One region of the Massilimicrobiota sp. mt181 genome, then DNA from elsewhere that is predicted to be linked to it. Evidence: riboswitches for the same ligand, from Rfam matches in the RefSeq annotation. Region 1 holds a riboswitch; the other holds the start of a gene.
What was found. Region 1 has a riboswitch for lysine ahead of ACZYT4_RS10670 (ACT domain-containing protein). Riboswitches for the same ligand answer to the same signal wherever they lie in the genome.
Positions count from the first base shown of each region.

Region 2: it holds a riboswitch for lysine, as region 1 does, so the genes downstream of both, ACZYT4_RS06280 (transporter substrate-binding domain-containing protein) here and ACZYT4_RS10670 (ACT domain-containing protein) in region 1, are expected to answer to the same signal.

Region 1 covers NZ_JBVAYN010000019.1:42,483-45,915, forward strand. The annotation lists gene dapB (4-hydroxy-tetrahydrodipicolinate reductase) at 1-67, opposite strand, end outside; gene dapA (4-hydroxy-tetrahydrodipicolinate synthase) at 70-966, opposite strand; gene ACZYT4_RS10670 (ACT domain-containing protein) at 977-1,432, opposite strand; lysine riboswitch at 1,500-1,668, opposite strand; gene ACZYT4_RS10675 (metallophosphoesterase) at 2,054-2,821, shown strand; gene ACZYT4_RS10680 (BglG family transcription antiterminator) at 2,891-3,433, shown strand, end outside.
Region 2 covers NZ_JBVAYN010000008.1:56,353-59,785, forward strand. The annotation lists gene lgt (prolipoprotein diacylglyceryl transferase) at 1-560, shown strand, start outside; gene ACZYT4_RS06275 (GTP pyrophosphokinase) at 649-1,710, shown strand; lysine riboswitch at 1,799-1,968, shown strand; gene ACZYT4_RS06280 (transporter substrate-binding domain-containing protein) at 2,031-2,855, shown strand; gene ACZYT4_RS06285 (amino acid ABC transporter permease) at 2,859-3,433, shown strand, end outside.

The DNA.
Region 1 (3,433 bases):
CGTTGTCTCTAACGGCTTGAGCAACCTTCTTACCCATTAAGCCGTAACCACATACCAATACATTCATTTTTAATAACCCTTCTTTTCAAATTTTTCCATTGCTTCAAATAATAATTTCTTATTTGCTTCAGTTGTTGGAATCAATGGTCTTCTCACCATTTCTCCACAGACACCCATATGATGAAGTGCAGCTTTTGGCATAATTGGATTGACATCTATAAATAAATATTTACTGATATCATTGAAATCATATGCCATTTCTTTAGCTAGTTCCATATCACCATGTAAAACAGCCTGAGCAAATTTTTCAGTTTCTCTTGGATAAAGATTAGATAAAACAGAAATAACACCTTTTCCTCCAGCTGCAATAAAAGGTAAAATATTATCATCGCAACCACTATACATATCAAAATCTAAATCTCTTGTTTGTGTTAAAACATCCATAGCATAAGCAATATTATCTGTAGCATCTTTCATAGCTTTAATATTTTTATGCTTAGCCAGTTCAACAACTGTATCTACAGTAATATTCATTCCTGTACGACCTGGTACATTATAAAGAATCATTGGAATATCTACACGATCAGCAATATAAGTATAATGTTCAATTAAACCTCTTTGACTTGTTTTATTATAATATGGTGTGACAACCAAAATAGCATCAGCACCAACTTCTTTAGCAAACTTGGCTTTCTTTAATGCTGTTTCGGTATCATTTGATCCCGCTCCAGCAATGACTTTGACTCCTGTTCCTTTTGTCATTTCCATGACAATCTTTGTCAATTCAAATTCTTCATCAATATGAATTGTTGGTGTTTCTCCAGTTGTTCCATTGACTAAAAGAGCTTGAACACCTCCATCAATCATTCTTTGAACCTGTCTTTTAAAACCTTCATAATCAATACTTCCATCATCTAACATTGGTAATACAAGTGCCACTGCACTTCCTTCAAAAATTGGTTCCATTTTCTTCCTCCTATTTATATTCTTTTTGAATTTCTGTTAAAGCAAGACTTTCATATTCTAAAGGTATAACACATGAAATTGAAACTTCAGAAGTTGTAACCTGTAATAAAGGAATTTGATTTTTTCCTAATACCGTAAAAAAATGTGCCGCAACACCAACTTCTTCTTTCATTTCATCACTTTCTACCTTAATTTTTACAACTTGTCGATTTTGATAAATCTGAATTCTTGGATGTTTTTCTTTAACCAAAGATAATGCCTGATCTAGATTTTGTTGATCATCTTGACTACATGTAAAATCAATGCGCATTTCATCTTCTAACATCACTTCTGAAATCATATCAATATTGACATTCATTGAAGAAATCGTTTGAAAGATATCTCCTACAAATAATGAATTTTTTTCTACATTCATTAATTTCACTTGAATAATATGATGATCTGATTCAATTAAATTTGTTTTCATTTCTTTCACCTTCTTTAAAAAATAAAAAATTGCAATGGTACCATTGCAATAATAAATATTTTTTTATTAAGGCAATAGCACACCACTTTATCTTAAAGTGACAGTGATATAGATATTCTCTATACCCCCAGGCAATAATTACATGCAAATAATTATCCCTTCGGCAATCGCTCCCCCTTCTTTTTAGTTGCATCTATTATAAAAGAATTCTTAACTCTTGCACCTCTATCTTTTTTTAATACTACCATATGCGTTGTTTGAAAGCAACCTTTATTTTTACTCCATTTATGTTATACTTGTAAAAAAAGAAAAGAGGTTTTTATAATGGCTATATTTTATATCATACTCTCTCTATTTCTTATTATAACACCTTCCCTTTATTTTCTTTATATATTTAAAAATATGAAAAAAACTTGGCGTTATTCACTTTTGACTTGTACATGTTTGTCAGTATTGACAATCTTAATCAAAGTTCTCATAAAACCAACAGCTTTGATTTGGCAGTACTGGTTTCCCATTGTTTCTTTTTATATTATTACTTGCTTAATAATATTTATAATGATAGCTATATATCGTTTGTTTTGTCATGTTTTTCATAAAAAAGATTCTTCTCATATCATAATGATAATTGGCATACTTGCCCTCATAATCAGTAGCTTTGGAACATTTGAGCATTTTCATAAACAAAAAACTAATTATGAAGTCTCTATCAACAAAGACACTTCTTTATCTTCATTAAAAATAGCTTTTATAAGCGATATTCATTTAGGCAATGGAACTTATCCATCACATATTGATCAGCTGGTTTCTACTTTAAATCAAGGAAATTATGATCTCATTTGTTTAGGTGGTGATTTATTTGATGAAACAACACCTGAATCTGATATTCATCAGTCCTTCGATGCTTTATCTCATATCAAGTCTACTTATGGCATTTTTGCGGTTAGTGGAAATCATGAAAGATATACATCTTTTTCAAATCAGGAACTTTATCAAAAATATCATATCACTTATTTAAATAATGATTTTGTATGTATTGATCATCTTTTTAATATAATAGGACGTGAGGATGTGAGTTCTCCTCATCAAACATCATTATCTCAGATCTGCCAGGGAATGGATTTATCATTACCAACAATCATTCTAGATCATAATCCTGCCAGATATCAGGAAAATCAAGAATTTGCTGATTTACAATTATCAGGTCATACTCATGCTGGACAAATCTTTCCAGGAAATATCATAACTAATATGATATATCATCATGATTATGGACTATTTCAACAAAATCATTTTTCTTTGATTGTATCAAGTGGATATGGATCTTGGGGATTTCCTTTCAGAATAATGACACAATGTGAGTATCTTGAAATACATGTTTTATTTTAAGAAAAAAATTTTTTATGGTAGACTTTTAATTTCAAATAATATATCATATGAAAAGCGAGGTAAGGTTATATGGTTATAGAACTAGATAGTCAATATGAAAATAGAAAACAAATGATTGAAAATATTGTAAAAAAAATTATTGAGGATAATCACATTCAAATTACAGAAGTGAACTTTGATAATTTAATTATTCATCTTTCTTTATGTATTTCTAGAGAAATGAATGGAACTTATATTCCAACAAGTGAAAGTCAGATTAATCAATTAAAAGAACATGAATATTATCCAATTTCTAAAGAAATTATTCAAAAATTAGAAGAACAGTTCCATGTAGAAATTGATGAAAATCAAGTTCATTATGTTACTATGTATTTAGCAAACATCAATCTTTTAGATATTGATTTTCACTATGAATTTGATTTATGTGATGATGAAACAGAGGATATTATCAATGAAACTATTGAACGTATTCACACAGAATTAAATTTAGATTTAAGAAAGAATAAAGAATTTTATACAGGTATGACACTTCATTTTTACCCTGCATTAGATCGTTTACAAAACAATCAACAGTTAACTGATAATCCACTGAAAGATAAAATTCAGGCTCAA
Region 2 (3,433 bases), on a different contig from region 1:
CTCAACCATTAGAAATTTTTGCTATTTGGCATGGTGGGCTAGCTATTCAGGGAGGCCTTTTGGCTGGATTGATTTACAGTTATTATTTCTTTAAAAAGCATGATATTCCTTATTTGTTAGCAGGAGATGCCATAATGCCTGGTGTCTTGATAGCTCAGGCATGTGGGAGATGGGGAAACTTCTTTAACCATGAAGCCTTTGGTGGAACCGTAAGTTTAGAATTCTTACAGTCACTACATTTACCTCAATTCATCATTGATAACATGTATGTTAATGGAGCTTATCACCATCCTACATTTTTATACGAATCTTTAGGAAATCTTCTTGCTTTTTTCGTGATTGTTTTTATCATAAGAAGGTTTCAAAAACATCAAGGTGTTCAGTTCTTTAGTTATTTTCTCTTTTATGGATTGGTACGTTTTCCCGTAGAAGGATTACGTACTGATAGTTTGATGTTTGGACCTATTCGTATGGCACAGCTGGTTTCAATTGTTTTTGTTGTGGCTGGAATTATTGGAATCATTTATGTTCATCGAAAAGGTAAAGAGTGTATTATGTGACTTCGTAAAAAGGATGAGAAATCCTTTTTTTATTTGTTCATGAATATTTCATATAAGATGCGTATAATCAAGATATGAGGTGAGATTTATGCATAACTCTGCAAAGAGGATTATTAAACAATATCATGATAATCAGGAAATCTATCGTGCATTAAAACATGATATTGAGGATATTTTAACAAGTATTATTGATACACATCATTTTCGTATTTCGAATATGGCTATTCGTATTAAAAGTGAAGAAGCTTTAATGAAAAAAATCACTTATAAAAATAAATATAATGATATTAATGAGATTACAGATGTTGTGGCTTGTCGTATTATTACTTTGTTTGAAAATGATGTTGATCGTATTTATGAATGTATTAAAGATAACTTTGATATTGTAGAATATAATGATAAACGTAAGAAAAGTTATGAAGACCGTATTGATTTTGGATATAATTCATTGCATTTATTGATTAAGTTTAATGATGAAAGATGTCAACTTATTGAATATTCAGCATACAAAGATTTAGTCTTTGAATTGCAGATTCGTACAACTTTGCAACATTCATGGGCAGAAATTGAACATGGTTTGGGATATAAGTCACAATATGAGATTCCTAAAGATATTCGCCGTCGTTTAACGAGATTGTCAGCTTCACTGGAGTTATTAGACGAAGAATTTGTTCAGATAGCGAAAGCTGTTGATGAATATAATAAAGGAATTGTGCATATCGAAAAAGTTTTAAAGACAGATATCAATGCGAATTCTTTAGCGCAATATGTGAATACATCTCCACGTATTAATGCTCTTTTAGAAAAGTTGCACACAGAATTTCAATTTCAGTTTGAAAGAGATGCGGATTTGATTTCTCAATCACGTCTGGTGCAGAGATTCCATTATATGGGATATACTTATATTAATGAGTTAGATGATTTTGTGGAAAATCATATGAAAGAAATTGAATGGATTTCTCGAGAAAGAATTGAAAATCAAAAAGTTAATCAAAAAGTTAATATTTATAATGTGTTAATTTGGATTTCATTAGTGATGTTGGCTAATGAAGGATCAGCTGATCCTGAGGATATTTTTACAAAAGAGAGTATTGAACGTTTGCAGGCATTAAAAAAGATTATTGAAGATAAACAAATGTCTATATCCTAAAAAATATATTTATTGATATTTTTTTATAAAAAAATATGAAAAAAGTTGACAAGACATCTAAAAGAGTATAGCATAGTGAACGTAAAATAAAAGAATTAGAGGCAGCAATGTATCAGAGTACCATCTGGAGTTGGCAAGCAGAGAAGGATGGGAAAGGTAATCATTGCCGAAAGATAGATATTGGCAAATCTCTATCTTGGGGTTATGGGAAATACTCATAACACTCCTTCATTTTGATGAAGAGGCGCTATTAATATGGTCATTACAAAGTCGTGTTAATAGCACGACTTTTATTTTATATGTAGAAAGAGAGGGTTTATATGAAAAAATTAGGAAAAGTTTTAATGGCGATGGCTATGGCAACTGCTTTATTTGGATGTGGCGGTGAACAGGGATCAGCGAATAAGGATAAATTCATTGTTGGAATGGAATGCGCTTATCCACCTTTTAACTGGCAGACAAGTCAAGAAAGTGATACAACAGTATCATTAGGTAATGCTGGATATGCTGATGGATATGATGTTCAGATTGCAAAAAGAATTGCAGATGATTTAGGAAAAGAACTCGTGATTAAGAAAATTTCATGGGATGGTTTGACAGTCGCTTTAGAATCTGGAGAAATTGATGCTATTATTGCTGGAATGACAGCTAATGAAACAAGAGAAGAGGGTATTGATTTTACAACACCATATTATGATAGCGAAGGTATGATTATGATTGTACGTAAAGATGGTGAAGAAGCAAAGTTTACAGATATCCAACAATTTAGTGGTAAAAATGTTATTGGACAAAAAGGAACAAACTATGATGATGTTATTGATCAAATCAAAGGAGTTCATCATATGACTCCTAAAGCAACTTATCCTGAAATGGTAGTTGCATTACAACAAGGAGATGTTGATGGGATTACTGCAGAAATGGCTGTTGCTGAAGGTGTTGTTGCAGCGAACAAAGATTTAACAATTGTCCAATTTGATGAAGGAAAAGGTTTTGAATGTGATACAACAGTATCTATTGGTTTAAAAGAAGGAACAAGAGATAGTGAATTCTTTAAACAGGTACAGGCATCTTTAGATAAAATTACAACAGATGAAAGAAAACAACTGATGACTGAAGCTGTTAATAGACAGCCAGCAGGAGAATAATTTATGAGTATTGATTTTGCAAAAGCGTGGGAAATATTTGTTGAAAATATTTCTCTATTCAGTTATGGTATTCAAATTACTTTATTATATGCTGTTGTAGGAACGGTTTGTGGTTTTCTTATAGGATTAGTTGTAGGTGGTATAAGAGCTATTGAGATCAATGATTATGATTCATCAGTCAGTCGTTTATTTAAACGTTTAGGGAAGTGGATTACTAGTTTCTATATTTGGGTATTTAGAGGAACTCCTATGATGGTGCAGGCTATGTTCTTATATTATTTATTAAAACCTGCTTTCAACTGGACTCCTTTAGTTGCTGGATTGTTTATTATCTCTATTAATACAGGGGCATATATGGCTGAAATCATTCGTGCAGGTATTCAATCTGTTGATGCGGGTCAGAGTGAAGCTGCGAAAAGTTTAGGGATGACAACAAGCCAGACACTTATTTCAGTGATTTTTCCACAAGCTATTAAAAATACATTTCCATCAATTGGGAACCAATTGATTGTCAATATTAAAGACAGTTCTATGTTGAATGTTATTTCTGTAACCGAATTATATTTTCAGACAACATC